Regions from separate parts of the Jeotgalibacillus sp. JSM ZJ347 genome, predicted to be linked through region 1. Evidence: riboswitches for the same ligand, from Rfam matches in the RefSeq annotation. Region 1 holds a riboswitch; each other region holds the start of a gene.
The links. Region 1 has a riboswitch for thiamine pyrophosphate ahead of ACH6CZ_RS15660 (lipoate--protein ligase family protein). Riboswitches for the same ligand answer to the same signal wherever they lie in the genome.

Region 1 (10,339 bases):
AGCCTTTAATTCTTTGATTCTCTCGTCTGAAAGATCCTCTGCCAGTTCATTCATTCTGTTAATTTGTTCTTCTACGAGCTCTCCGAACCATTCAGAACCATATGTTTCAATCCACTTTTGATAAATTGGGTGCTCCGGCTTTTCATTCTTCAAACGCTCACCAATTTCATAGTAGAGCCAGTAGCACGGCAGGATCGCAGCAAGCACATCAGCCAGGTCCCCTTTAGCTGAGCGGTACATATGGGACACATATGCATAAGCAGTAGGAGACGGCTCAAAACGCCTCCAGTCCTCATCTGTCACTCCAAGCAGTTCCATAAAGGATTCATGCAGCGCAAGCTCAGCTGCACACGTCTGCTCTGAGTGATGTGCAAAGCTTTTTGTCGTCTTCAGATCCTTTGCTTTCACAGCACCAATCGCCTGTACCTTTGCAAAATGCGTTAAATAATATGCATCCTGCATCACATAAAACTTAAATACATCAAGCGGCAAACTCCCTTCAGCAATCCCTTTTACAAAAGGGTGCTCAAAGCTTGCTTCCCAAAGATCGTTACACTCTTTTCTTACATCTGAACAAAAAGTCATAATTTCTCCTCCTTCGTATAATAAATCTGACAAAACGCTTACTAAATAAACATTATTTAAGCTATTTATTGTATTTGAACAGCTGATAATTGTAGCGTAAGGGGGTGACTCCTATGGCAGGAAGGGACAGGTGAGACAGAGCACGGCGCAGCCTGCTGGCTCACCGCCCGGCCATAGAAAGCGTCCCCCTGAAGCGGAAATTATCAGCCCACTTTACAAATACCAACAAAAAACGCCGCCTTCCAATTTCTCTGGAAAGCGGCGTATATTAAAAGGTTCGCATATACGGCCACTTCCCTACGCTGGTATGATCCAGATCAGGTTCAAAGGGTCCGGACAACAGTCCGTCTCAGCCGGTTTAACCGGCTCCCCCAGTGGGTGTTATTCTATTCAATTATTACTGCAGATTGTCTACTGTTCTGCCATCTGCTTCAACGCCCTTTAAATACTTGATCCGGCGCTGTGCAGACGTTTCACTTACCTGCTCGTCCGCATGGTATGAAGAACGAACCATTGGACCTGCTTCACAATGCTTGAATCCTTTAGAAAGGGCAATTTCCTTCAGCTCTGCGAATTCATCCGGGTGATAATAACGCACAACATCAAGATGCTTTTTCGTTGGCTGCAGGTACTGACCAAGTGTCAGGATATCTACATTGTGTGCACGCAGATCATCCATCGCTTCAATCAGCTCTTCCTTCGTTTCACCAAGACCAACCATGATACTTGATTTTGTCGGGATATTCGGCGCAATTTCTTTTACACGTGCAAGCAGTTCAAGTGAACGGTCATACATCGCACGCGCACGTACTCTTTTCGTCAGACGGCGAACCGTTTCGATATTGTGGTTGAAAATATCCGGCTCTGCATCCATTAGTGTATGAAGGCTTTCATAATCACCTTTCATATCTGAAGGTAATACTTCGACTGTACAGCTTGGCAGACGGCGGTGAATCGCACGGACTGTCTCAGCAAATACTGCAGCGCCCCCGTCATTCAAGTCATCACGCGCAACCGCTGTGACAACGACGTGTTTTAAGCCCATCATTTCAGTAGACTCTGCCACACGTTCAGGCTCGCCCCAGTCAAGCTCATTCGGCAGACCTGTTTTCACTGCACAAAAGCGACATGCTCTCGTACACGTATCCCCAAGAATCATAAATGTCGCCGTTTTACGCTCACTCCAGCATTCGTGAATATTCGGACACTTCGCCTCTTCACATACTGTATTCAGCTTCTTCTCACGCATCATTTTCTTCAGCTTTTTATAGGAATCATTCGTATTTAACTTTACCTTCAACCATTCGGGTTTACGTACATGTTCTTTTGCATTTGTCATACTCTCTGTCTCCCTTCCCGCTTATAGCTCCATTCTTCACTCTTATACTTCTCTTCTAGCTCTGCTGCTGCTCTTAACATCTCTTCTGGCGGTGTAAAAGGTTCCAGATGAATATCGAGCCCTTTCATGAACCCTTCTCTAAATGCATGATTCACTTCTTCAAATGTGACAGGACGTTCAAGCACGTCATTAATTGCGACGGCTCTTTTTGTAAATGCGCGTCGTGCACGCTCCTTTACTTTTTCACTTGGATAAATAAATAAATCAAATAGCTTTTCAAGATCCATTGAAATCGGGATAGAACCATGCTGTAAAATAACACCTTTTTTACGTGTCTGCGCACTTCCGGCTGCCTTTTTACCGTCAACTATCAACTCATACCATGACGGCTCTTCAAAGCAGACGGCTGATCCGTTCTGCTTCTGCTTTTCCTCAGGAATCGAAAACTCTGCCGGAATACCAAGCGCACGGTAGCCTTCTAAAATGCCTTTCGACAGAACCAGATAGGCTTCTTTAATCGACTTTGGCATATCTGGATGATTTTCAGATACAAGCACACTATAGGTGAGCTCATCTTCATGCAGGACAGCTCTCCCGCCTGTTTGTCTGCGCACAAGTTCAACACCGTACTTCTCAGCATTTTCAAGATCTATACTGCCACCAACCTTTTGAAAAAAGCCGACCGAGATCCCTGCAGGCTTCCAGCCGTAAAATCTCAGTACCGGCGGAATTTTGCCTTCGCTATGCCAGTTCATCAGCACTTCATCCATTGCCATATTAAATGACGGTGTGCCGTGACCGGAATCAAGAAAATACCATGTTTCTTTCATCGTCTGCCTCCCTCCTTCAATTACATAAAAAAACACCGCTTCCTATTAAAGGAAGCGGCTTATACACGTAACTATGTAAGCATACTTCCCTCCGCTGGCATCATCCAGATCAGGTACAAAGGGTTCAGCTAAAAACTGTCTCAGCCACTTGGCTCCCCCAGCAAATAAATTAATGAAATTATCAGTTAAAGAGTATCACAGTCATTTCCATAACGCAAAAAGAAATTTGTGTTACAGTAACTGTTTCAAACTGGTACAGCAACTTTATGTTTCCTATGTAATCGTGTTCAATGCTATTTTAATAGCGAAAAATAAATTTTCATCTGTACTATAAAAATTCTGTACTAACACAATAACAGGGTATCAATTGCATCAAAAGATGTGGGATTTGGGACAAAAGACTAAGTACCCTGACGGAGAAATCCTCAGGGCACTGTTATGTTAGTTTTCTACAGGATCATCTGCCAATCTGATTCCGCTGAATTGCCACCTCATATGAGGGTAAAAGAAATTACGGTAAGTCAGCCTGATATGAGAAAGTGGCGTCACGCACGAACCGCCTTTCAGCACAATCTGATTCGACATAAACTTGGCATTATACTCACCCAGCGCACCATCAAGGGGTTTACTGCGCGGGTATGGCGTATAGGGACTCTGCGTCCATTCCCATACGTCACCAAATGCTTTTTCAAATCCGGATCCGCTGTAAGTATCATCAGGCTGATAACGGTCATCATCCATAAAGTTCCCTTTTACTTCTTCACCCTTCATCGCATGCTCCCATTCCTGTTCAGTCGGCAGGCGCTTGCCGGACCATCTTGCGTAAGCATCTGCTTCATAAAAACTGACGTGTGTAACAGGCGCTTCCCAGTCAATGGGCTGTAATCCACTCAATGTGAAGTTTGACCATTTATCATCTTTTTTAACCCAGTAAAGCGGTGCGTTCCACTTCTCTCTTTTCACAATCTGCCAGCCATCTGACAGCCATAATTCCGCTCTGTCATACCCTCCGTCCTCAATAAACTTCAGGTACTCACGATTTGTAACCGGCCGATTGGCAATCTGACAGCCATTCAGATAGGCATCATGACATGGCGTTTCATTATCAAAAGCAAATTCCTGCGCATCAGTACCAATTTTGGTCATTCCTTTATCAAAAGAAGTGAATGTCAGCTCAGGCGCCTTGTCTCCCTTAGTTGCTTTGTGCTCAAATAGCGCCGGATAGAGCGGGTTAAATGAAAGATTATATTTGATGTCCATCAGAATCAGCTCCTGATGCTGCTGTTCATGCTGAAGCCCCATCTCGATTAACTCATAGAGATGATCCGTTATTTCTGCCGTATCAAGCAGCTTGTTAATCTGCTCATTTACGTGGTTCCGGTAGCTGACCGTCTCTTTTACCGTTGGGCGTGAAATGAGACCACGTTTTGACTGTGGATGAAACTCTCCCACTGTCTCGTAATACGAGTTAAAAAGATAAAAGAATTGTTCATTAAAAGGTTTGTATCCATCCACGAACTCAGTCAGAATAAACTTTTCAAAAAACCAGGTCGTATGGGCCAGGTGCCATTTCGTCGGACTCACAAATGTGTCTGCCTGTAAAATAAAATCCTCAATTTCCATTCCTGACGTAAGCTTTTCACTATAGACACGAATGTCCTGAAACATCTGCTGAATGTTTTTAGTTTTTGTTGCGCTCATGATCTTCTTCCCTTCTATGTATGGTTAAAGATTGTTATTCCCTTCAGCAGATTGGCGTACACTTGATTTTAGAAATAATTGTTAAGCTCTTCTGATTTGTAGCTGATCCATGTATGATGAAAAACATATATTCTGTTAACAGAAATGAGTGATTGATGTGAATCCATGGGAAGCAACACATCCAGTCTCACTGGAGAAAGCGAAGGATAAAATTGAACGCGCGTTTCCACATTTGAAACCGATCCGGATTCAGGCGTGCGGGACCGGCTTTGATCATACGGTCTATGAAGTAAATAGCGCATATGTCTTCAGATTCCCGCGCAGACAGCTCGGCTATGAAGCCATGCAATATGAGAACCGGATGCTCGGGAGTCTGGTTAAACTTAATTTTGATGGAGGTTTTCAGTATCCAAAGCCCGTTTTTTACAAAGAGGCAGAAGGCGATGATTACCCTTATGTAGGTTTTACAACGATTAAAGGAAACGTGTTAACGGAAGAAACTGATACTGACCTGCTGCATCAGCATGCCGGAGAGCTTGGTGTTTTTCTCAAGCAACTTCACGCACTGCCTGCTGATCAGATAGACGCAGACACCGATCATCTGCACCGCTTATCATCAAAACGCAGGAAGAAGCATTTTTACGATATTGCACAGGAATCATCCGCAGCCATCCCGGAACCATTATTTGAAAAGCTGCTTCACTATATTGAACAGCTGGAAGAATGGGAGAATCCGACCGGTAACGTTCCACTTCACGGAGATCTTCATCCGAAAAATATGATTGTACAGGGTGGTCGCCTGACTGGCATCATCGACTGGGGAGACGCGCATATTGGTCACCCTGCAGTCGATCTTTCGATTGGTTATGCTTGCATGACACCTGCAGTAAGGTCAGTGTTTTTTGAGAACTACGGTGAAATTGATGAACGTACAAAAGAGTTGGCGCGGTTTAAAGCTGTTTTTATCATGACAGTTTTGGTGCGGTATGCGAAGAATACTCAGGATGAGGACGTGCTGAGATGGGGACTCGCTGGACTTAAGAAGTCACTTCGTTAAGGGCAGCTGGTCTGCAGGGGCTGGTGCCGGCCACTGTCATATTTCTACTATCGACGTCGTTATAATGGCTGGTGAAGTCGCGATACACCCGGATTGACTGTTGTATTGCACCTGCTGACTGTCATGTTGACAAGATTGAACGTCGTATCACCCAAGCCGCGTCACATCAAAAAAGGAGAAACCTCTCCAGCAGGCTTCTCCTTCCATTTATTTCATAGCTTTCTTTTTCCCGGCACTCCAATACGCTCCTTCATCCATATGCACAAAAGGAATATCTGTTTCTACTTCACCAGTAATCTTTTCAAACAGGACATCTTCGCCCTCCAGCCAATTCGCAAAATCGAATTCAACAGGTTCCCGGTCACCGCCGAGTGCGAACCAGGTTTTCATTTCTGTAGGCAGATAGCCGGCCGTGTGAATCGTGCCCGCCCATTGACTGTACAGATCTGAAAACACCCCTTTATCAGAATCATTCATTAGCCGGAACGCATCATACGCCGTTTTCAGTTCTCCGCGGTGATTGTTCATGGCATCAAGCCGCTTCATTGAATCTACCAGATGGTTTCTGTTTTCTTCCTTCATAATTTCAAAATGATTCGTACATACATTTGACTCCCGCACTGCTACTCCACGCGGGGATGTTTCGATTACATAAGTCCGGTTGCTCCGGTCATGAACTGTATAACTGAATGAGTGGCGGTGCGGGATCTCTTTTAGCATCGCAACCGCCTCATCTACATTCGCACACGCCTCTAAAATCAGCCTTCCGATCATACAGCAGATGAACCCGTCTCCAGGCTTTTTACGGTGCATAAAGTTATAACCCATCGTCAGTCCGTGTTCATTCATGCCGTCCATGCGCCCGGTAATCCTCTGAGTTGGTCCTGCAATCGCGTAGCCTGTATCAGTTGGCTGATAAAAGCTGTAGCGTCCTTCATAGGTTTTTGGCATATAATCATAGTTTCTGATCAAATAATTATCACCGGTTAAAATGGAGCAGCCAGAGCGCTTATAATCCGTCCGGTATCCACCGAACTCCATCATAACGCGTTCCATCGGCCATTCCAGCGCATCACGAAGTCCGATCAACTCATCCCATATTCCCGGCGCCACTTTTGTAATTGCATCTTTCACTTCCGCTTCCTTCACTGTAAAGCGCGGAATCCTTACCTTCCACTGCTTTTCTCTATTTTTAACGGTGAGCGAGTCTTTCAGCTTCTCCCCCTGAAACATACCAAAATCGTAATGAGTCCCTCTAAACTGCAGAATATCACTGTGCACAGATTTCATCGTTTTGCCTCCAGTATCTGGTTATGCATTCAGTGTAAAAGAGATTTCAGCGGAATGCAAAAGGTAGATGGTTGGAGTTTTGTACCGGGATGCGCTGAAAGTTGCATGAGTGTCAGCGGGTGCTGCATTGTGGTTGCTGACGGTGCGATACACCCGGGTTGAGTGCTGTATACTCCGGATCGAACGTCGTATTTCATCAATCGAGTGTCCTCACACAACCAGCCGAGTGCACTGTTCACCGAATCGGGCGCACTACGCCGCTTTCTCCAACCGCTCCATAATCTTCCGTTTCTGATAGAGCATCGTACCCGTTTCTGCCAATTCGTCAATCATCGTTCTATTAATTAATGCCCCGATTAAAATTCCAGCAATCGGCACAATCTGAAGCAGTTTTTTCAAACCGAACTGTTCCGTAAATGTAAGTGTTACCTCACGCCAGCCCTGAATTTGTGAAATGACATCATTTGATTTTTCACCAGAATGATAATTTGACAGTTCCTTCAGAATAGACTCCTTCCCAACAACGTCTGCTGTAGAAAATTGAAGGCATTTAATGATGAAGACACGCTCCATTTTGTCATCAGGATCGTATCCGTGCATCAGGGCAATTTCCTGCAAAGTGGTCAGTGACAGCGTCAGAATTGCCGGAATATCAATCGCCAGTGTGAAGATGCCGCCGACGCCAGTGCTTGCACCCTGTGCGGTGGCCGTATTTTTCATTCGGGCGGCAACCTTTTGTGATGCCTTTTTCATATCCTCGACCGGAACAGTCTGAAAGTCATCTTTCGATTGAATACGATGTCCCGTGGTTTTCTCAAAAAACCGGTACACTCTCTTTTCACTGGCCAGGTAGCGCCCGCCTGTCTGAATAAAGCTTCCGATCTCATCCAGCAGCACGCCGATTTTTTTTTGAATAAACTTTGGCGTCAGTCTGTCCAATACTTTAAAAGGCAGTCGCATTAGTTTATCCCAAAACCATCCGCCACCCTGATCCTTCTCCCATTTTCCGATTCGCGCTAATTCACTTTCCAGATAAGCTCTTGATTCCATTGGTTATGCACCATCCTTTAGATTCTTTACGTATGAATATCCTTCCCGGTTTCAAAGCGCTTTAACATATAGAGTACAGTGTTACTATTTTCCGTTTAAAATGAACGATTAAGGTAATAGCACACTATAAGATTTTATGAAGGAGGGTCTTCCCTTGAATGAATGGACGATGTGGATTGGCATCATTCTATTAGTGGTTACCCTGATAGATTTCATCTGGACAACCTTGTGGATTGAAGGTGGTGCCGGTCCGATAACTAATCAATTATCCAACGGTATCTGGCGGTTAATGAAGAAAATTAGCAGAGGAAACTCCAAGATGCTGAGTCTTGCAGGACCACTCATTTTAGTGTTAACCATCATTGTCTGGGTTAGTCTATTCTGGACAGGATGGACGTTCGTTTTTGCCAGCCATTATGGTGCACTGTTTAATACCGATAATGGACTGCCGGCTGACTTTATGGATCACATTTATTTCACCGGATATATCTTTTTTACACTCGGTAATGGTGAAATCATTCCAAACGGAGATAATTGGAAGGTCATGACGATCATTGCAACTGGTACTGGCATGTTTTCTATTACATTTGCAGTCACCTATCTCTTATCTGTTTTAAGTGCCGTTACACAGAAAAGAGCTTTTGCCCAGAGTGTGAGTGGAATTGGTAAAAGCGGAACAGATATCGTCAAGTCAGCGTGGAATGGACAGAATCTGCATAACCTGGACCTTCTGTTGAATTCTTTTTCGACGGAATTAAGCAAGTTGACTGCGCAGCATAAGGCCTACCCTATTCTTCACCACTATCACAGTATTAGTCCTCAGACTGAAGGAGTTGTTGCGGTAGCAGCACTGGATGAAGCGATTACGCTGATCTATGCAAGTATTCCGGTAAAATACTGGCCGAACACCCTTCTGTTGAAAGAAAACAGATCTGCTATTGATGATTATCTGAAAACCTTACAAGGTACACATATCCCTACAGCAGATGAACCACCTGTTCCCGACCCTGAAATACTCGGTAAGAAAGGGATTCCAATCCTGAACAAAGATAAATATGAGCAAGCATTTAAAGAGGAAACGGAGCGCAGAAAACAATTATTCGGATTGGTTAAGGAGAATGCAAGCAAGTGGCCGAACGACTAACGATCGTCCGGCCATTTATGATCAGCATACTGCTGTCATTTCATATACTTTTCCCATCAATTTATCAGCGAACTTTTTACATTTCTCTGCATCTGACTGTTGCGGTGCAAGCTCTACTTTTAGCGTAACCGCAAGCTTGGTATGCACATATAGCATATCCCGGAACCGGTCCACTGCTCCGCAGAAATATGGATAGCACTGATCACCAGTGCCTGCGATCCCCGTCACGAGTGATGACAGCGGCTGTCGCTCAATTGCTTCAAACAACCCGTTCATTTCCCTTGGCAGCTCTCCATTTCCCCAGGAATAAGTGACAATCACACATAGCTGATAGTCACATAACCGGTCTGTATGAAAATCTTCCACTCTCACAACATCCGTTTTTGATGTCACTTTCTCAAGCTCACCTTTTAATAGATACGCCAGCTGCTTCGTATTCCCTGTCCTGCTCGCATATACCACCAGCGCCTTCACAGCTCATCAAATCCGTTTGAAGACGACACCTTTGTATACGCTCTCGACTTCTGCTCAAAGAAATCCGACTTCGTTTCATTCATCATTTCATCACTAAACACCTGAATCCAAGGCATTGGATTTTTGATTTCCTCAAATGAATTTTCAAGCCCGAGCTGTCTGAGGCGTTTATTCGCCAGATACTCAACGTATTGTTCAAATTCCTCAAGGTCAATTCCCTCAATTTCAGCTAAAATATCACGTGACCATTCCTTCTCAAGCTCAACAGCCCTGCCAATCGACTGATAGATATAGTCAATGTTTTCAGCGGTATTCAGCTCAGGATTCTCCGCTAAAAGAATCCTGATAAACTGCGACATGAAATAAGCATGCTGCATCTCATCCCGCTGAATATAGCTGATCATCGTACTCGTCTTCAGCATCTTCTGATTACGTGCGAGGTGATAGAAGAATGCGAACCCCGCATAGAAATAAATGCCTTCAAGATTAATAGAGTTGACTGCGAGTTTAAATAGGTTTTGCGGCGTCGGATCTTCTCTGAACTGCTCATACGCTTCTAAAATATACTCATTGCGCTTTCTCACAATCGGATCTGACTTTGCCTGATTAAAGCGTGCATTCTGCTCGCTGAGAGGAACAAGCGAACTCAGAATATAAGAGTATGACTCATTATGAACAGCTTCCTGCTGTGAAACCACTGCAAAAATTGCTTTAAAGCTTGAGTCCGTTACATAATCCATGACCTGATTCATCGTCGGCGTCTGCAGACTGTCGAGTGAAGCAAGCTGCGTGTTGATCCGCAGAAAAATATCCTTTTCTTTTTCACTCAGCTGATCCCACTGCTTAATATCATCCTGCATATTGATCTC
Region 2 (10,339 bases), on a different contig from region 1:
CGTGAAAAAGGACTTGAGGTACCGATCCTTGTAGGTGGTGCAGCGCTGTCACGTAAATTTGTCGATACAAAGATCTCAAATCATTACGATGGGCTTGTCCTGTACGCAAAAGACGCAATGAACGGACTCAGCCTTGCAAATCAGCTTCAGGATAAACTTGAACGTGCAAAGCTGAGTGAAGAAATCCTTGCAAAGCAGGAAAAGCTTCAGTCACAGGAACCAAGACCAACCAAGGAAACAGCAGTCGGTGTGCTTGAGAAGCCTCCAGTAGCAGAAGCACCTGTATTTGTGCCAAATGATACAACACGTCACGTCATCAGCTCATACTCAGTGGCGCACGTTGAAGCCTATATCAATATGCAGATGCTTCTCGGTCACCATTTAGGTGTAAAAGGTAAAATCTCAAGACTGCTTGAAGAAAAGGATGAAAAGACGTTGAAGATAAAAGAAACAGTGGATCACCTGATTCAGAATGTGAAGCAAGAAGGATTGATTACGCCTGCAGCGGTGTATCAGTTCTTCCCGGCACAGAGCGAAGGGGATGATGTCATCATCTATCACCCTGAAACCGGTCAGGAGATAGAACGTTTTACATTTCCGCGTCAGCCAAGAGCGCCACATCTGTGTCTTGCTGATTACCTTCGTTCAAAAGAGAGTGGCGTAATGGATTACGTCGGATTCTTTACCGTCACAGCAGGCAGAGGGATCCGTGAAAAAGCACAGCATTATAAAGAGGAAGGAAGATTCCTTGAAAGTCACGCACTTCAGGCACTTGCGCTTGAAACAGCAGAAGGATTTGCAGAGCTCTTACACCAGCAGATGAGAGACCGCTGGGGCTTCCCGGATCCTGTTGACTTTACGATGCAGGAGCGCTTCAGTGCTAAATACCAGGGGCAGCGCTTCTCATTCGGGTATCCTGCATGTCCGGAGCTTGAAGATCAGGAGAAGTTGTTTAAGCTGATCAGCCCTGAGGAAATCGGGGTCCAGCTGACAGATGGCTTTATGATGGAGCCTGAAGCGAGCGTATCAGCGATTGTGTTTGCGCACCCTGATGCAAGGTATTTTAATGTGATGTAGTAGTGCTTGCGCGATGGTTCTGTGGTTCGGCGTTCGTCGGCTAATGTTCGGCGTTCGCTTAGGCATGTTCGAGAGTAAACATGTGGTGTTCGCTGTTTACACAGTGATGTTCGACGCTTAATAGGTACACTTCGACACTTCGTGACTATTGACTCATAAACGCAAAACTGGTTTATTCAATGAAACAAGCCGGGGAGCAATCCCCGGCTTCTCGCATTTTCCAAAATTAAAGTTCTTCCGGTCTCGCGCTCGGTACCTTAACAAACGATCTGCGCTTCTTCAGCAATGCGTGAATCGTTAATAATTCAAAATAAATATAACTTTTATCCGGCAGCTCGTCTTCATCCGTCTCACCCTTCAGTTCATGACGGAGCAAAGCCAGCGCATCGGCGTCCATTGGCTCCTGTTGGCCTGTTCTAATGATCCGGTTATTCAGCTGTGAGACAAGTGTCCGGACTGCCTGTTTTTCTTCAATCGACCAATCAGGTGCATCATCTGAAGGCAGCGAGATCAGATTTGCTAAATGAAAAGACAGCTGCCTGAGCAGATAAATCTTCTTTTGCAGCATCTGAATTTCGTTCATTTCCTCGCGTTTATAAGAATGGTAGTGCCATTCCTGAAGCTGGAACCTGCAGAACATTTCTGCGCGGTCAAGCTGGGTGCGAAGCTGGTTGGAGGCGGTTTCAAGATTCATTGCCGAGTCTTTCTGATCCAACAGTTCATTCATTCTTTCAGCCAGCAGCTGAGTGAGCTTGGACTGTGCATTAGAAATGAGTGTTAGGATCTGATCTTTATATTTAGGCGGCATCAGTAAAAAGTTAACGAGTGTGGAAGTTAAAATTCCGATACCGGTAGTACCAAGTCTTTTAATAAATTCAAGCAAAAAGTGATCTTCTGTACCGGGTATCATGGCCACTGCTGTCAGTGTCGCAACCAGCATACCTGCATCAAGCTTCAGCTTATAGCAGATCCAGATTGTCAGTACTGCTGAGATTGTATATGTAATTGCTGTATCTCCAAGTAAAAAAGTGGCAAGCATTGCAATGGAGGCCCCGATCGCAGATGCCGGAAAGCGGATCATGCCCTTTTTAATTGAATCGGCAGCTGTCGGTTCAATCGTTACAATTGCGGTAATAACAGCGAAGACCACAGGTAAATTGAATAGCTGACAGATCAGGGCAGTAATAAATACTGCGACACCCGTCTTTAAAATTCTGCCGCCAATAAATCTTTTTTTCAGCCAATGCATGTGATTCGGGAACCTCCTATCTTAGTAAATTAGACGTGTAATAGTATAGCATACAAAATGTGGAGAAGATGACATGATTCAAAATATGGGTTACAATATTAACAGATGCAATTTCCACAAGGGGAGCCATATTGGCTGAGAGTGAACAGATCTGTTCAGACCCTTCGAACCTGTAAGTTAATGCTTACGCAGGAATGTGGATGGAAACGGACTTTTTCAAGGTCTCTGGGTTTCTATCCCCAGGGGCCTTTTTATATTTTTAAAGGCCCGTTGAATTCCCCTCTGTGCGAGCTGCATCAATTTCGCAAAAGGAGGAAGATGTAAATGGAGCGTAAGAAGTTATTATTTTTAGTGGAGGTTGCGATTTTTTCAGCAATCGGCATTATCCTGGACCAGTTTTCATTCAGTCTCTGGCCACAGGGAGGATCTATCAGTTTTGTGATGGTACCAATCGTATTGATGGCATTCCGCTGGGGTCTGAAAGGCGGACTGCTGACAGGATTTCTGGTAGGGCTGCTGCAGACAATGTTTGGTGCTTATATTATTGATCCGGTTCAGGGGATTCTTGATTATCCGCTGGCATTCACTGTGATTGGATTTGCAGGGCTGTTTGCAGGTGTTGTGAAGCGTTCACTTGAGGAAGGCTCAATGAAAAAAGCGGCAGTCTTTATTACAGTTGGCGTATTTATTGGCGCGCTGCTGAGATTTATCTGTCATTTCCTTGCCGGCGTGATCTTCTTTGGATCAGGCAGTGAAGGTGTACCGGCCTGGTTATTCTCACTTGGCTATAACGGCTCTTACATGGGTCCTGCGTTCATTCTAACATCCATTGTCCTTGCAACGCTGCTGATTTCAGTGCCAAGAGTTGCGACAAACCGTCAGATGACAAGTGCCTGAATTATTTAAAGAACCGGTTCATTTACGCTTCAGGCGGACGCTTTCCAGACGGAGGTTGCCAAACCTCCTCGCCTTCGGCTGTAGGGTCTCGGCTTCCCTCTAATCGTCTCGGAGTCGCAGCCTTACGCTTCAATGAACCTAAATTTAATATTAAAAAGAAGATGGCTTTTAACACAAACGCCATCTTTTTTTAGATTTTTAGTGGTGGTGTATATTTTACTAACTACAAAATATTATTTGGTTTACTATCTTAAAGGAAGAAATACATAGTTTAAGTGGAGCGTAAGGGGGCGACTCCTGTGGCAGGAAGGGACAGGTGAGACAGAGCATGGCGAAGCCTGCTGGCTCACCGCCCGGCCACGGAAAGCGTCCCCCTGAAGCGGAAATTAAACGGTTATAGAATAAATAGCATCTTTCATGCATTCCCCACCATACATATGATATAGTGAACCATTATAAAGCAAGGAGAGAATCGGTATGATCGTACAGACGAATGAAGAATTAGAAGCGCTGAAAAAGATCGGCGCCATTGTTGCTGAGATCCGCGATGACATGCGTGCAGCAACCAAGCCCGGTGTAACAACTGCTGAGCTTGATGAGATCGGTAAGCAGAAATTTGAGCAATATGGTGCCATTTCAGGTCCAAAAGGTGAATATGATTTCCCTGGTTATACATGTATTAGTGTAAATGATGAAGTAGCGCACGGTATCCCGGGTGACCGGGTGATTAAGGACGGGGACCTTGTAAACATTGATGTTTCAGGCTCTCTGGATGGGTATTTTGCTGACACAGGTATTTCTTTTGTTGTAGGTGAAAATGCTGAACTTGAAAAGCTGTGCGCAACTGCAGAACAGGCTTTTACACTTGCACTTAAGAAAGCAAAAGCAGGTTCTAAAAAGAGCCAGCTCGGAAAAACAGTATCCCGTGTGGCAAAGCAAAATGGCTATCAGGTGATTACGAACCTGACAGGTCACGGTGTTGGAAAGTCGCTGCATGAAGCGCCGGACCATATCCTGAACTATCATGATCCGTGGGATAATGAGTTGTTAAAGGAAGGGACCGTACTTGCATTTGAACCGTTTATTTCTTCAGGGGCAGATTTCGTTGAAGAACAGAATGACGGCTGGACGTATAAGACACCGGATGGCAGCCTGGTTGCACAGATTGAGCATACAATCGTGATTACAAAGGGCGAACCACTGATTTTAACAGAATCTAAAAAAGCATAAACAAAAGGACTTGTGATCACCACAAGTCCTTTTGTTATGCCTGATTCAGTTTTGTTTTCCGGCGCTGCTCCATAAAAATGGCAGCTGCAAGCAGGAAGAATGATAATGCTGTTGGAACTGAAATCCATGATGAGATTAATAGCATCACAAGTACTCCGCTTCCTCCAGGCGTGGGGTTCTGAGTGGCAATCTGGTCAATCTGCAGCACATAGTAGGCTGCAATTACAAATGAAAATACAAGGAAAAATACATTCGTGATCCAGAGCCACTTCACTTTTTTTCTGATTCCAAACACGATTGAGATCGTCATTAATATTGGTCCCACCAGCAGTGTGACCAGAAACATTGCAAATAGTAATTGCCCGTCCAACATAAACCCTCTCTTCAAAGAAACTTCTTTCACTATTCTAACCTAGTTGAAAGGTGAGTGTGCCGTTGATTATTTGAAACTTAGTGTCCTGCTGCTGTATCCGGATGTTCTCTTTTTGCGGAAGACAAATAGTCCAATCAGAATGATGACACTCAGCACATAAGCAGTGAACACGACGGCAGATTCTTCACCTTCATTTTGTACACCTATACCGATGAATGCCCAGACGAATACAAGCGGATACACCCAATCGCTTTCCTTATAGCGGATACCGAGTGCGAGCGCTGTTGCAATCAGCAGCAGTGCGATCGTCCAGACAGGTGATGAAATGCCAAGCCCGTCCCAGCCGGCTTCATTGACTGTGTAGGCTGTATTGGCAACGGTCGCTACACTAACCCATCCCATGTAAACAGAGAAGGGGAGGAGATCAAAAAAGCTGTGCTTTGTCTGTTTGATTTTAGCGTAAATAATAATAATTGAAATTAATAAGCCGACAATAACTGCGACCGATACAGGGAAAAATTCATAGTGCCACAGCAGAATCCAGGATATATTCAAAAGGCAGCTGACGAGAAACATAAAAGAAGTGGTTTTATATACTTCTCTTTTTCTCTGAGATTTAAAAGCACCTTTTAATACCCATAAGCCCAGCAGTAAATAGATCAGTCCCCATATTGAAAATACGTAGCCTGCAGGTGTGAATAACACATTTAGCCGGTTTGAAATCTCGCCTGTTGTCTGCCCGTTAATCGGAAGTATATTTGCCAGCGCATTAACGGTGATGACAGCTGCAAGCGCAAAGAAATTTGTCCAAAACTGTTTCATGTAAAAACCTCCTGTCTGTCTTCTATTCCCTTCAGAGAGAAAAAAATCCTTCAGACGAGCTGGTTTTTTACAAGTGTCATTTTAATTTGCAGGTAGCTCACTTCCTCTGGGAGAGCTTCTTTTAAAGGCTTGAGTCCCGGAACTTCCATTTGAGCCCTTGTTGAAAGAATTAATTGTTCAGTTTCTCCATCAAACCATCTTTCAAAATCCAGTGTATGACCTTCTTCATACGCTTTTTGCAGGTGGCGCTCAATGGTTTGGGTGGTGAGTGCTCTTAATTTAGCAATCTCAGAGATAGACTTTCCACTGTCATACAGCTCATAGCTGAACAGGTGGCTCGGCTGATCAGGGTCAGCAGTCACTTCAGGCTGCTTTGGGGCTGGTGACTGATCAGGCACCGGGACCATATTTTTATTTTTTCCATGTTCTTTTATATAGGCTGCAATGACTTCTGTAAAAGGTGTTCCGTATGATTGAAGCTTTCTTTCGCCTACACCTTTAATGTTACGCATCTCATCTTCGGTTTCCGGATAGTGCTGTGCCATTTCACGCAGCGTTGCATCGGAAAATATGACATACGGCGGAACTGCATGTTCTTTTGCAAGTCTGGAACGTACTGATCGCAGCTCTTCGAATAATGATTCATCATAATCAGCCTGCTGCTGATGTAGCTGGAATCCGGATTTTAACCAGACAGCCTGCTCGCCTTTTAATACAGGGACGGCATCCTGCGTCAGTCTCAGGATTGGATATTGACCGCCTTCTAATGCGAGGTAACCTTCAGCGATTAATAATTGAATCAGTTCAGTAATTTGCTTTTCAGATTTCTGGCTCATCAGTCCATAGGTGGTGACCTGATTGAAACCGCCCTCTAAAAGTTTTTTGTTTCGTGAGCCTTTTAATACTTTCGAAGTCATTCCTGTACCGAAGCGCTCACCCATTCGTTTAACCGTTGAAAGGATCATCTGTACTTCTCTCGTACGGTCCGTTTTCTCACGGCTGTCGAGACAGCTGCTGCAGTGACCGCAGTCTGCAGTCATCTGATGATCCTCGAAATATTCAAGGATAAACCGGGGCAGACAGCTGTGACTATGGCAGTAATTAATCATCTGCTGGAGCTTTGCGTATTCTTCGTTGCGCTTCCGCTCGTTTGCAATAGACTGCTCGATTAAAAACTTCTGCAGCATGGAATCCTGCGGGCTGTAAAGCAGATAACAGTCCGCAGGTTCACCGTCACGCCCTGCACGGCCTGCTTCCTGATAATAAGATTCCATATTCATCGGCAGCTGATAATGAATCACAAATCGCACATTACTCTTATCAATCCCCATACCAAATGCATTCGTTGCCACAATCAGCTTTGCTTCATCAAAGATAAACTGTCGCTGCGCTTCATTCCGTTCATCCTCTGAGAGACCTGCGTGGTAGCAGACAGCACTCGCATTCTGCTGGTTCAGCCATCCTGTCAGCTGATCGGCTTCTTTTCTGGTAGCTGTATAAATAATGCCAGTCTCATCCTCTTTTTCTTTTAAAAAACTGGTCAGAAATGAATGCTTGTCTGCTCCTTTTACAACATGAAAAGACAGGTTGTCACGTGCAAATCCTGTATTGACAATATGATGAGGATCAATTGAAAGGAGGTCTGTGATATCCTGGATCACTTTATCTGTCGCGGTTGCAGTCAGTGCTGTCAGGACAGGTAAGTTCGGCAGGAGCCTGATTGTATCAACAATTGTCCGGTAGCTTGGACGGAAGTCATGTCCCCATTGAGAGATACAGTGCGCTTCATCAAAAGCAATCAGCGACAGGTTAATATCTGAGATTGCATTAAAGAATGAGGCGGAATCAAAACGTTCAGGTGCTGCATATACAAACTTGTAGCGGCCTTCCCGCAGGTTTTGAAGCCGTTCTCTCGTCTCGGCGGCTGATAGTGTGCTGTTTATATAAGTGGCTGAAATGCCGTTTTCATTTAACGCATCGACCTGATCTCTCATGAGTGAAATCAGTGGTGAAATGACAAGCGCTGTTCCTTCCATAACAAGACCGGGAATTTGGTAGCAGAGGGATTTTCCTCCTCCAGTCGGCATGATGCCGAGTGCGTTCTTGTGATCGAGGATGGATTCGATCATCCGGTCCTGTCCGGGTCTGAATGTGTCGTAACCGAAGTATGTATGAAGGACTTGCTGTGCTTCGTTCATCATGGTGAATCATCCTTTCTGGTGGTGCTTTGTTTGTCCAAATAGCCGAGGGCGTGGGATCGGTACTCCAGGCGGACGCTTTCCGGACGGAAGTTGCTGAGCCTCCTCACCTTCGGCTGCGGGATCTCAGCTTCCCTCTAATCGTCCCGGAGTCGCCGCCTTCTGTACCGATCTCACGCTGTGCATATAAATAAATCTGGAATTAGACAATATAAGTGAATAATAATCGCTCATTCAAACAGTGCATTCTATTATTTTATCATGAATTTGATAGGAGTTAGTGGGGAGAAAGTAAGTGTTTCGAATGACGAAGTATTGTGTTAAGATAGTACATGCAGTGTTCAGAATATTTCAAACAGGGGGAATGGCAATGTCAACAGCAACTTATCCGGAAACATGGGATTTAGATGTGTTTTTTAAAGGTGGAAGTGAGTCAGAGGAACTGAAGCAGCATTTACATACATATGGAGAAAAAATTGAGGTTTTTGCAAAGAAGGTAGAGCAGTTCCAGACGCCTGCTTCTTCTGACAGCAGCTATCTTGTATATCAGCATATTCAGGAAGCAAAAGGGATTATGATGGGCGTTTTTCAGGCTGGCGCATTTGCGAGCTGTCTTGAGGCGCAGGATATGAATGATACAGGTGCAGGTGTGATTCGTGGGAAGGTGACAGCAATGGGAGCTGAATTTAGTTCAGCATTCCAGGCATTTCAGCAGAAGCTTTCTAAAACTGAGGATCAGGTATGGGATGAGCTGCTTAAAGATGATGGATTGAAGGAATATACATTCATTATGACAGAATGGCGTGAAGCTGCAAAGGATAAATTATCAGAAGCTGAGGAAGGCCTGATCAGTGCGCTTGGTGTAGATGGTTATCACGGCTGGGGACAGATGTATAATGCCCTTGTTTCAGAGATGTCTGTGGAAATCGAAGTAGATGGCGAAGTAAAGACATTATCAGTTGGACAGGCAAATAACCTGAGATCTCACGAAGATCCAAAAGTAAGAGAAGACGTTCACCAGAAGCTTGAAGCAGCATGGTCGAAAAATGAGAATCTTTTTGCACAAACGTTAAATCACCTTGGCGGATATCGTCTGGCGATGTACAAAAAGCGCGGTTGGGATGATTTTATGAAAGAACCGCTTGAGTACAATCGTATGAAGCCTGAGACGCTTGATGCGATGTGGGGAGCGATCAGTAAGAGTAAGGATGCGTTTGTAAAGTTTCTTGATCATAAAGCAAAGCTGCTTGGACTTGAGAAAATGTCTTGGGCACATATCGGCGCGCCGCTTTCAGAAAGTGTGAAGAAGCTTTCATACGATGAAGGTGCAGCATTTATTTTAAAGCACTTTAAAAAGTTCGGTCCAGAGATGGCTGCTTTTGCAGAGAAAGCATTTGAAGACGGCTGGATTGAAGCGGAAGACCGTGCAGGCAAACGTCCGGGCGGATTCTGTACAGGATTCCCGCTGAGTGAACAGTCAAGAATTTTTATGACGTACAGCGGCTCAATGTCTAACGTAGCGACACTTGCCCACGAGCTTGGTCATGCGTTCCATACGTATGCGCTCCGTCCAATGGATCCATTAAACCGCCGTTATGCAATGAACGTAGCGGAAACAGCTTCCACGTTTGCTGAAATGATCGTTTCTGACGCTGCGGTAAAAGAAGCGGATACTAAGGATGAGCAGGCAGCGCTTTTAGAGGATAAGGTATCAAGAAGCATCGCATTCTTTATGAATATCCACTCAAGATTCATCTTTGAGCAGCGTTTTTATGAGGAACGTAAAGAAGGCTTTGTCACAGCAAAGCGTCTGAACGAGCTGACAACAGAAGCGCAGAATGAAGCATACGCAGGTGCAGTGACAGATAATGAACCGCATTTCTGGGCTTCAAAGCTGCATTTTCATATTACAGGCGTTCCGTTCTACAACTTCCCTTATACGTTCGGATACCTGTTCTCACTCAGCGTGTATGCAAGAGCGCTTGAAGAGGGTCAAGCATATGAGGAAAAGTATATGGCGCTGCTGCGTGATACAGCTGTCATGACAACAGAGGACCTTGCGATGAAGCATCTTGGTGAAGATATCACAACAGAAGCGTTCTGGATGAAGGGCATTGAGCTTTGCATTCAGGATGCAGAAGAGTTTGTCAGACTGACTTCTGAATAAGGTTGACGAGATCAGGGTTGCTGCCCTGGTCTTTTTCTGTTCTTAAGAATTTACTAATAAAAAATCTGATTTTTTACATGTCAATAGTCGATCTTTTCTCTTCCTGGGTATACACTAAATATAGAATGATGAAATGGGGAGAACGTATATGGTGCTATTAAAAAGTAGTCGGCTTTATTTTCGTCCGCTTACAGAAGAAGATATTGATGAATTTGTAGAACTGCTCATCCGCAATAAGCAGTTTTGGACGATTTTTGAACCGAAGCATCCTGAACCATTTTACACGCGTGAGGCGCAGCTTGAGAAGCTCGCTGAAGCAAAGCAGG
Region 3 (10,339 bases), on a different contig from region 1:
TCACGGTTTTCAAGCTCTGCGACATTCGTTATTTCTACCCCGAGCACTACATAGTCATCCATCACCTTTATGATTCTGCCGATAAAAAAATATGGAAAGGATGATGTGAGTGCAAGCATTTTAGCACCTGCATGTTCTGCGACAAATTGAATCATTCCTTCTTCATGCCTGTCATTTGAAGTCATATTCTTTTGTTGACCCTCCACTATTCTCCCTCCCTTTTTACGTTAGTGGAAACACTTTATCCGCAGCAAAATTGCGCGTAAAATGCGCAATATTTTCAAGTGGAATACTGATTGGTACCGGGAATTGAAAAAAAGGTGCAGTGACCATCTTGACCGTGACAGGATCAAGTGTCAGATGCCCTTCCCCTACCTCGTGCAGCGTACCTACAAAGATCGGTCTGAATGTCTGACCGAATAAATTAAGCTGATCTGACCTGGTCACAACGAAAATGGATTCTCCTATCAGCATCCCGAGCTCTTCTGCCCGCTGTTCATTTGTTTGTGCCATATGCTCTATCCTTTCTTTTGAATTCTGCTTTTTAGACCAGCTACCAGAAACGGGATTTTTTAATGCTTTTAATATCTTTATAAGCAATGTTCTGCTCATCGTCTTTGACTCGTAATGTTAACTTTTTTTCTTCTACTCCGGTCAGTTTACCGTAATAGCTCTGTCCATCTGACAATTCCAATTTCAAGCTGCTATTTTTCCATCTGGAAAGACTGGTTTTTAACGTTTCACGGTAAAACATCTCTTTTAACTTTGAACGTTTTGATACAGTTGCACCAAAGTTTCTCAGCAGCTTTTTTCTAAGGTGATTATCAAAAAAGACGTATTGGTGCGTATTTGCAAATTCAGGTGCACCATAAGGAACCTTTGCCTCCGAAATGCTGTCAAAAGGAATCCAGCACTTTGTGAAATAGCTTGTCAGAACCAAGTGGTCTCTGCCGATATCCTGCACTCTGCCTTTTGTCATTGAGTGATTGTGATGAATCACTTCTACCGTCTGGTTTCTTTTTTCAACTAAAAAAGACTGAAGCAATAAGATCTTTCCTTTATCAGGGTTGTATTTTAATTGCAGAAAGATATTAGCCAGCTCAATGTAGCGTTTTCTGAGTAAGATCTCTTCTGACGTCCCTCTTCCGGCTGGAGATGGATAGGTATCCGCCTTGGGAGTAGATGCAAGCCAGTTTTCAACATCAAAATCTGAATACACGAGGCCCCTCCTTTCTATATAATTTATGATCATTTTATGCAACGAGCCGCCTGTTGGCTTGGGTTTTGCACGCACAAATAAAACCTGTCATACACTAAAAGGTGATATGAAAGGGAGTGAATACTTATAGCAATCTTACTTTTCATGCATTTCATGGTCACTACTTACTGCTTAAAGCGATTTTTCATGTTGCGTGACCAGACAGGGTTTCATCTGGGTATGAATATCGCGATGATCTCCGGAGGATTTTCAGGCTTCATGATTGGGATTGTGCTGATCGATTACTTACCGTTTTATTTTGTGTGGGTGACGATCATTGCTGCTGTTGCGGGAGCGCTGACTGGAGGGGTTAACGGTCTTTTTTATGACGGGCAGACAGCGCTGACGGGGCTTGCAAATGGATGGATGATGGGGTTAATGGGTCCAATGATTGGAGCTGCTGCAGGAGGTACTGTTATGCTGCCGATTATGCTTGAAATGGCATATATCTTTTTATCAGCAACAGCTTTAATAGCTGCAGGTAAACTATAAAGGACGTGAATGATGTGCCTGAGATCATTCTTCTATCAGCCGTTGCACTCTTTATCTTTCATATGGTTTTCATGTTAAAAAGGAAAGTTATTGTAGCGGAACGATTTTCAAATACAGTGGTTGGTATAATCGCGGGAGGAGCAGGGTTAACCGCTGCACTGCCATTTTTTATGACTTTTAACGGGGAATATTTATGGATTCTGGCGCTACTTATTCCAGCAGGCTATACGTATGGGTTTCAAACAGGCTATGCGTCAGCGGCGGTTGCAGGGGCGTTGCACATCAGTATAGGGAGTGCAATGGGCCTAATGCTTGGCGAGGTGATGCAAAGCCCGGCACTGTGCGGTCTCCCTATACAGGAATGGCAAATGATGCTGCCGATTTTTTCAATGATGTATTTCATGCTGGTGAGCGTGCTTGTCGTCCTCTCATTCAGATACTAAACTTCTAGTAGGCGACACCTTCTTCATCTACAAAGACAGAATCAATAACCGTACGCTGAAATTTCTGTCCGTCCGGTGTCGTGCCTTCGACTTCAACAGTCATATTGTAGGTTCCCTTTTCAGAAGGAAGCGTGACAGCCTTTCCGCTTTGTTTAAAAGTGCGGATCTTCTGACCAATTCCACGGTTTTTTTTGCCCTTACCAGGCGTAAACCCAATTTCACTGAACATCTTAATATCTGCATGACGCTGTGCTTTGTTTTTTAGCCCAATGTTTTCCTTTAGCGTCCAGTTCCGCTTACTATCAGAAGGCTCGAGCGCAAGCTGATCATTTAAATCAGAATCGAACGTTATCATAAGTGCATAAGCAGATTTCTGATCCGTTACCGTCTCTGCAATCCATTTTCCTGCTGCAGGATCAGTTATTTCAATCGTATGATGATAAGCACCGTTAAAAAACATTGTATCATCCTCAGCAGCAGTCACTTCATAGTCTTTTGCAGGACCGCGTGGTGCTTTTAACGTCACAGTCTCATGCGGTGTCGCACTCATCCAGTTAATCACAAGACTTTCTGCCCCGTCTTCAACGAAAAAACTTTCAGATGCTTTACCATTTTGTTCTCCTCCTCTTAATAGCGTATCAAGAGGCTTGATTTTTTCTTCCTTTTCTTCCATCATACTAAAAGCTGAAAAAGCAGCTGCACGCTGTGTTGTTAAATAAGGCTGGAAGATCGAGAGTGTATTATAGCCTTTATTGATTTCTCCGTGATTCCAGTTCCCAACAGCCAGGCTTCTGCTGTAAGGCAGCTGAGCACTCGCAACAGACACAACACCATCATTTGGCCCTGAAATGAAACCGCTTCCAAACCAATACGCACTGAACCATGGTCCGGTACGTGTACCAGCAAGTGAAAAATAGCTGTTCTGAGCGACTTCCCATCGACTATCCGTAATGGAACGGAAGTAATTCATCGTTCCCGTCTGAAGACTTTGCGTCCCTTCACTGTTTTGTCCAATCAGACTGGCAAGCCAGCCGAGTGACGTGCTATTTGCGAGATCTGCAAGTTCACTTCCATAGTGAGGCGAGCTGAGTGTAATGACATTCGATACAAGCGGGTATTTCCCCTCATAAATCAGGGCAACCTGCGTATCAACGCCGCCTTTACTGAATGCCACAATGACAAGCTTTTTCCCGCCAAAATGGGCAGAAATCTCTTCAAGCTGACCTGCAAGCATGGCGCCATTATCCCAATAACTTTTTGGTGTACCACCTGAGTCATTCAACTCGACAAAAGCGGTCTCATAGCCTGCTGTAACAGCACGGCTGTACATATCATTTTCGTTGTACCAGACAGTTGAATCATTTGTCAGACCCTGAACAAATACAATCGCAGGCTTTGCAGAGTCTATGTAGGCAGGGGCTTCACCAATACTGATCGTACCGGGTACAAGTGAATTACCCGGTGTCTTAAATCCTCCGGCAAAAGCGGCAGACGGCAGTGACAAAAACAGGAACACAGCAATAAACAGGGATAGCGTTTTTCTCATCCAATCCTCTCCTTTATAGACTGTATCGGGAAACCCCGACCATGTATGTATTTCGACACCCGGAAGGTAAATCCTGTATGTTTTATAATTAAATTATTATTTATTTATATGTGAGTGAAGGTTGAATGCAGGCAGGCGTAGTTGTCGCTGTTTTCTCTTAAGTTGTAGCATTCCCCTCTAAGGTTGTAGCGATACACCCGGGAACTTGTAGTAATCCCACGACAACTTGTAGCAATCAAGCCTGCTTACGGCAGCAATTCCAAGTTTATAATGCCGTATCCATCAGCTCCAAACCAAAAAAGCCGGATACCCCATCAGATATCCGGCTCAGCATCACTATTCTTTTTCAAACGTCTTCGTGCTTCTCACCGTATCAATTGGCCGCACCTTACTTTCGATCTCTTCACGTTTTGGCTCGAAAAACGGTGGCAGCGACAGCTTTTCTCCAAGCGTCTCATATGGCTCATCACCCATGAACCCTGGACCGTCCGTTGCAAACTCAAACAGAATCTGCGGCGCCACTCTTGAATAAAGTGACTTAAAGAAGAAACGATCGACAAATCCCGATGTCGGGAAGCCAAAGCTCTTCATACGCTCGTCCCACTCATCGAGCATCTCTCTGTCTTCAAGCCTGAAAGCTGCATGGTGCACCGTGCCGAAGCCCTGTTGCGCCTGCGGTAAAAAGGTGTTGTGCTCAACAATCACACTGGCACCATTTCCGCCTTCTCCTACTTCAAATAAATGAAATGACTGTTCAGCGGCCGTTTCTTTAAATAACAATACCTTTTCAAGCATTTCTTTAAAATAATCAAAGCGGTCAACGCGGACAAATAACGGTCCAAGCCCTGCAATCGCATATTCAAGCGGTACAGGTCCGTTCTGCCACGGGGTCCCTGCTTCCACACCCTGATCGTTTTCATCTGATATCAACTGATACTGCTGATCATCAAAGTCAACGAATGAAATCGTCTTTTTACCAAACTGCTCCTGCACACCCTTATGCTTCACATTCAAACGGTCAAACCGCTTCTCCCAGTAATCAATTGCAGCATCACTCGGCACGCGGAAAGATGTTTTTGAAATTTCATTCGTTCCGTGATTTCCTTTTGGGATACCAGGAAAATCAAAGAACGTCATATCTGTACCGGGATTTCCAGTATCATCAGCAAAGAACAAATGATACGTCTGGATATCATCCTGATTCACTGTTTTTTTAACCAGCCTCATACCAAGTACATAAGTGAAAAACTCGTAATTTTTTTCAGCACTGCTTGTGATCGCAGTAACGTGGTGAATGCCTTTTAATGCTTTAATCGACATATTCATGAGCCTCCTCCAGTGCAATGTTCATACCCATAGCATCTAATGATTTCATATTGAATGCAAGAATTATGACTGCTCAAGTGTTTAAAATGTAAATCCACCTGAAAGTGCTTCATAATAAGGAGTAACAGCATGAAAGGAGGAGCAATGATATGAGTATTCCGAAAGTGGATTTTTACTTTGGCGCGCTGCTTTCACATCTCGTTAACCGCGGATTCTCACCTGTCATGAAAGAAGGCGGGCAGGATCGCAGAATCTATGCGCTTGAAAATGAGATAGACAGCTATTTCATCTATGCAAAATACTCGTTTACCCCCCGTTTTAAAAAAGAATCGCGTATCTGGACCTTCTCCTTTTACGATACAGAAATGGAAAAAACACTTCGCAGCCAGCATGACAACCAATACCTGTTTGCGTTTATCTGTGGTGAAGAAGACCTTCAGAACACTGAAATCATCTTACTGACAGCAAGCGAAGTTTCAGAGTGTATTAAAACCTCAGAATCCGGCCGGAAGTGGCTGACGATCGAAATGGCGGACCGCAAAAGAACACTTACTGTTCGAGGAAGTGCACATTCGAAGCCCGGGTATTCACTTAAGATCACACGCAGCACTGACCAGCGTCTTGAAGAACTGCCAACCATGCTTTTTTAAAAAGGAGACATGCATCTATGACGACCGAATTACCGTCTAACTTAAGCAAACCCTCTCAGCGCGCATTCGCTCAGGCAGGTATTAAAACGATGGATGATATTAGCAAGTACACTGAAAACGAGCTGGTTACCCTTCACGGCGTTGGACCAAAAACAATCAGACAGTTGAAAGAAGCCGGTGGTTCTTTTAAAAATACGTAAGAGGTGACGATTCATATGATGACCATCATACTAATCCTTTTTGTGTTTTTTATTACTTTTTGTATCAGCGCCCTGATGAATATCCTCAATAACACGATGCAGGGCAGGCACTGGTTTTACTCCGTATTATTTAGCCTCGTGATTGCAATTATTGGCGTTCTCATTTTTGAACCAAGGGAATGATTTTTTAATAAAAAGGTATAATATGGTTATAATTAGTTTTTAGAGGTGTTGCACATTCCATTCTCTGGTGATATAGTGGTCGTGCATAGAAAATTAAATACCGTTATCTGCACTAGGGGTGCGAATTAGCTGAGATGTGAGCAATAGCTCCGATCCCTTATGACTCGATCAGGATAATACCTGCGTGAGGAAGTGTAGTGACTTCTCTTTTTATATCAGGAGCAGTGGCTACATCTTTCGCAGATGTGGTCTTTTTTTGTGCAAAAACTGCTCTTGGGAGGAATACAAAATGGAATGTGGAACTAGCAACATTGTGGGGTGCCGCTTTTCGCTGCACCCAATGACCGGAGATTTTATCCCTGTCATAAAAGGCGCGCTGGAGGCAACAGATCTGACGGGCGTCTGGAAGCATACAGATGACGTCTCAACTGTGATCCGTGGACAGGAACAGCATGTATTTAATGTGATCAAAGCGATTACGCTGCATGCTGCAAAAACGGGTGAACATGTTGCGATCAATGCAACTTTTTCAGCCGGCTGTCCTGGTGATACTGCAGGTGATTCTTATATGGACGTTGATCCGAACGTGCATAACCAGGATGAAACAAGACAGTACGTTTCTTCACAATTTGCGCTGTATCCGATGAATAACCCTGATTACATGAGTGTCATTTACCGGGAAGTGGATCGCGCAAAGGAGCGTGGTGTTTTCAATGACTCCATGCATTATGCAAGCGGCATTCATGGAGATATTCATGACGTATTTGATTTTTACGAGGAGACGTTTGGCAAAGCAAGGTCTGACGAACACCGTCATTTAGTGATGACTGTTTCAATGAGTATCAACAGTCCGTCTCATAAGGGGAATCATCATGCTTAAGAACTGGAAACTGAAAGAAGTTGTCATGATGTCGCTGTTTGCGGTTGTGTTCGGCATTATTTACCTATTGTTCTTACATGTCGGAAACATCTGGGCTTCACTCATTGGTCCGATTGCTTATGAGTGGATCTTTGGGATCTGGTTTATTGTGTCTATTATCGTGATGGCGATCATCCGAAAGCCTGGCGCTGCAGTCATTCCTGAGACGATGGCTGCTGCGATTGAAGTGATGCTTGGGAATGCAGTCGGCCCCCGTCTGATTTTAGCAGGTGTCATACAGGGGCTGGGAGCAGAAGCAGTTTTCGCAGCCACAAGATATCGTCATTTCAACCTCGGCATTTATATGATGGCCGGAGCAGGGGCTGCAGTATTCAGCTTTGTGTATGGTTACTTACTGGGTGGATTTGCAGCACTCAGCACTGAATATGTATTACTGATGTTTGTGATTCGTGTAATGAGTGGCGCGATTATTGCAGGAGTAGGCGGTAAATATCTGGTTGACGCACTGCTTGCAACAGGCTCACTGAGAGGCTATGCCATTACTAAGCGTGATGTACATGCATAATGTCATCTCTTTGGAGGATGTGTCATTTCGATTTCCTGATGATGAACGGACTGTTTTTAAAGAGGTACATTTCAATGTTCAGGCGGGTGAACGTGTGGTGATCACAGGTCCGAGCGGGTGCGGAAAGTCTTCTCTTTTATACCTGCTCAACCGGCTTTATCCTGAAAACTGTGACGGTATTGTCTCCGGACAGATCAAGCTGTTTGGTAAAGCGGCTGCTGACTATGAGCCGGGTGAAATTAATCAGCGGATTGCGACTGTTTTTCAGGATCCTGACAGCCAGTTTTGCATGCAGACCGTTGAAGAGGAGCTTGCTTTTACACTTGAAAATGTGAAAGTGCCAGCAGCTCAGATCAATCACCGCATTCAAAAGGTGTTAAAAGAAACAGGCCTTGAAGCCTTCAGGGATTCCGTGATCCAGACACTTTCAGGCGGACAGAAGCAGCGCGTTGCAACTGCCTGTGCATGGGTACTGGAACCTGAGATTCTACTGCTTGATGAACCACTCACACATTTAGATCCGGTGACCGCTCAGGAGTTTGTCGCCTGGCTACGCGGACTTCATGAATCCAGAAACCTGACAGTGATTGCGATTGATCATCAGGCTGCTTTGTGGGATGACTTCTTTGACCGGGAATGGCAGATGGTCGAAGCAAAACCGGTGGAACCTTCAATCGCCAGAGTGCCCCTACAATCTGATGAAGTTGTGCTCTCTGCTAAAGAACTGGCTGTAGAGCCAATCGTCTCGCCGGCTACTCTCAATTTGAAAAAAGGTGAAATTGCTGTACTAGCAGGTCCAAACGGCAGCGGTAAATCAACGCTGCTAAAGGCTTTATGCGGATTAAAATCCACCGGAGGAACTGTCGATCCGAAAAGAATCGGTTACGTGCCCCAGTCGCCTGAATTTTTATTTTTGACAAAATCAGTTCGTGAAGAGCTTTTATTTGGTGGCGGTCAACATGCAGAAGATATTCTTGAGCGATTGTACCTTAATGAAGTAAGGGACGCTAACCCTTTTGCAGTCAGTCATGGACAAAAAAGACGAACTGCAATCGGTGCCATGCTTTGTGACGGACGGCCTGTGATCGTGATGGATGAGCCGACTGCCGGCCAGGATCAAGCAGCTTTGCGGGAGCTTGAAAACCTGATTACGGCACGGGCAAATGAAGGAATGACATTCTTAATTGTGACGCATGATATGAATTTTGCAGAACGCGTGGCAGATTCACTGCTGTTACTGCACGCAGGAAGCCTAAGTGGTCCATTTACTCCTCATAAAGCCTGGCAGGATCAGCAACTGCTTGAGAAACACCGCTTATGCCCGCCGTCCGGAGGTGAAGTTCATGATCAACCATATGAATCCTTCGGTTAAATTTGTTGCAATCACTGTTTCAATGGTTGTGATGGCTTTCTTTTTTAATCCGTGGACACCGCTTGTATTTTTCACTGGGGTGGTGCTGATTCAACTGCTTTTCGCAAACGTTTCATGGAAAGCATGGAGTCTGATGATGATACCCTTCCTGCTTGGCGCAGTCGGCTACTTCTGGACAACACTCGTTTTTGGAAATGAAGACAGCACGCTTGGTACAGCATTATCACTCAGCTTCCGGGTGCTGGCGTTTTCAAGTTTGTCTCTGCTATTTGTCTTTACAACAAAACCGGTTGATTTCATTTTGAGTCTCATGCAGCAGCTGAAGCTGTCACCAAAGATTGCCTACAGCATACTCGTTGGTTATCAGTTCCTGCCTGTACTAAAAGATGAATTCTTCCAGATCCGTCAGGCGCAGCAGCTGCGGGGTCTTGAAGTACCTAAGTCTCCTGTTAAAAGAGTGATCGCGATGCGTCATGTGCTGATCCCAATGCTCGCTGGTGCTGTGCGAAAAGCGGAACGGACGGCATTTGCAATGGAAGCACGCGGTTTTACCGGCGAAGGCAATCGCGACTTTTACCGGAAGATTTCTGTCGGCCGTGCTGACGTGGCTGGGATAGGATTATTTTTAGTCCTGCTGTGCGGGAGTATGGCAGCAGGGCTTTTCTGAAAAACAGCTGGCGCGGGCCGGCTGTTTTTTGGATGAAGCTCGCCCGGGTCTATTTACACTTTTCTAAGAACATTAGCTGTTTTTCTATGGACAATCCTTGTTTTTCTGAGAACATAATCTATTTTTCTAAGAACATGATCCTCTATTCTGTGAACATCTCATCATTTTCTACGAACCAGCCGCTTCACAAAATCTTTACACCTCACCAAAATAAGCATAGAATTTAACTATTGTTCAAAATCAGATCGAAAAGAGGAATCAAGAAATGAAAAAAATGATGTTATCAGCTGCAGCAATCTCTGCTGTATTCATGCTTGCCGCATGCAGCAATGATGAAGAAAACGGGGACACAGACCAACGAAGCTCCGATGAAGCATTTACAATCGGCGTCATCCCTGCCCAGACTGAAGGGGAAATGGAAGGCGCGATGAACAAGCTCCAGGGAGTGCTGACTGACGCACTCGGCAGGGAAACGGAAATTGACGTTTACCCTGATTATAACGGTGTTGTTGAAGCAATGAATTTTGATCAGATCGATATGGCTTACCTTGGACCGCTGACTTATGTCATTGCGCAGGAAAAAAGCGATGCAAAAGCAATTATTACGCAGCTTATAAATGGTGAACCATTCTACAATTCATATATCATCACACATCAGGACCAGCCGTTTGAATCGATTGAAGATCTGCTAAGTGACCCTTCAGCAATTGACTTTGCTTTTGGTGACCCGAACTCAACATCAGGCTCACTGATCCCT

Region 2: another riboswitch for thiamine pyrophosphate. It lies ahead of thiT (energy-coupled thiamine transporter ThiT); the one in region 1 lies ahead of ACH6CZ_RS15660 (lipoate--protein ligase family protein).
Region 3: another riboswitch for thiamine pyrophosphate. It lies ahead of ACH6CZ_RS06995 (YkoF family thiamine/hydroxymethylpyrimidine-binding protein); the one in region 1 lies ahead of ACH6CZ_RS15660 (lipoate--protein ligase family protein).

Annotation. Positions count from the first base shown of each region.
Region 1 is NZ_JBISEN010000009.1:32,847-43,185, forward strand. Features, by position in the region: gene tenA (thiaminase II) at 1-585, opposite strand, end outside; TPP riboswitch at 863-968, opposite strand; gene lipA (lipoyl synthase) at 983-1,924, opposite strand; gene ACH6CZ_RS15660 (lipoate--protein ligase family protein) at 1,921-2,754, opposite strand; TPP riboswitch at 2,824-2,923, opposite strand; gene egtB (ergothioneine biosynthesis protein EgtB) at 3,196-4,455, opposite strand; gene ACH6CZ_RS15670 (phosphotransferase) at 4,613-5,512, shown strand; gene ACH6CZ_RS15675 (C45 family autoproteolytic acyltransferase/hydrolase) at 5,720-6,802, opposite strand; gene ACH6CZ_RS15680 (EcsC family protein) at 7,055-7,852, opposite strand; gene ACH6CZ_RS15685 (ion channel) at 8,007-8,996, shown strand; gene ACH6CZ_RS15690 (flavodoxin domain-containing protein) at 9,018-9,470, opposite strand; gene ACH6CZ_RS15695 (ribonucleotide-diphosphate reductase subunit beta) at 9,467-10,339, opposite strand, start outside.
Region 2 is NZ_JBISEN010000008.1:59,143-69,481, reverse strand. Features, by position in the region: gene metH (methionine synthase) at 1-1,077, shown strand, start outside; gene ACH6CZ_RS15470 (FUSC family protein) at 1,304-2,326, opposite strand; TPP riboswitch at 2,436-2,538, shown strand; gene thiT (energy-coupled thiamine transporter ThiT) at 2,651-3,223, shown strand; gene map (type I methionyl aminopeptidase) at 3,701-4,453, shown strand; gene ACH6CZ_RS15455 (hypothetical protein) at 4,488-4,823, opposite strand; gene ACH6CZ_RS15450 (tryptophan-rich sensory protein) at 4,893-5,648, opposite strand; gene recQ (DNA helicase RecQ) at 5,699-7,849, opposite strand; gene ACH6CZ_RS15440 (M3 family oligoendopeptidase) at 8,217-10,013, shown strand; gene ACH6CZ_RS15435 (GNAT family N-acetyltransferase) at 10,162-10,339, shown strand, end outside.
Region 3 is NZ_JBISEN010000002.1:216,109-226,447, reverse strand. Features, by position in the region: gene ACH6CZ_RS07040 (hypothetical protein) at 1-206, opposite strand, end outside; gene ACH6CZ_RS07035 (hypothetical protein) at 223-513, opposite strand; gene ACH6CZ_RS07030 (LSm family protein) at 554-1,219, opposite strand; gene ACH6CZ_RS07025 (hypothetical protein) at 1,406-1,750, shown strand; gene ACH6CZ_RS07020 (hypothetical protein) at 1,765-2,193, shown strand; gene ACH6CZ_RS07015 (esterase/lipase family protein) at 2,198-3,739, opposite strand; gene ACH6CZ_RS07010 (ring-cleaving dioxygenase) at 4,076-5,053, opposite strand; gene ACH6CZ_RS07005 (hypothetical protein) at 5,215-5,715, shown strand; gene ACH6CZ_RS07000 (helix-hairpin-helix domain-containing protein) at 5,733-5,915, shown strand; TPP riboswitch at 6,203-6,306, shown strand; gene ACH6CZ_RS06995 (YkoF family thiamine/hydroxymethylpyrimidine-binding protein) at 6,388-6,978, shown strand; gene ACH6CZ_RS06990 (ECF transporter S component) at 6,971-7,543, shown strand; gene ACH6CZ_RS06985 (ABC transporter ATP-binding protein) at 7,563-8,915, shown strand; gene ACH6CZ_RS06980 (energy-coupling factor transporter transmembrane component T family protein) at 8,887-9,582, shown strand; gene phnD (phosphate/phosphite/phosphonate ABC transporter substrate-binding protein) at 9,848-10,339, shown strand, end outside.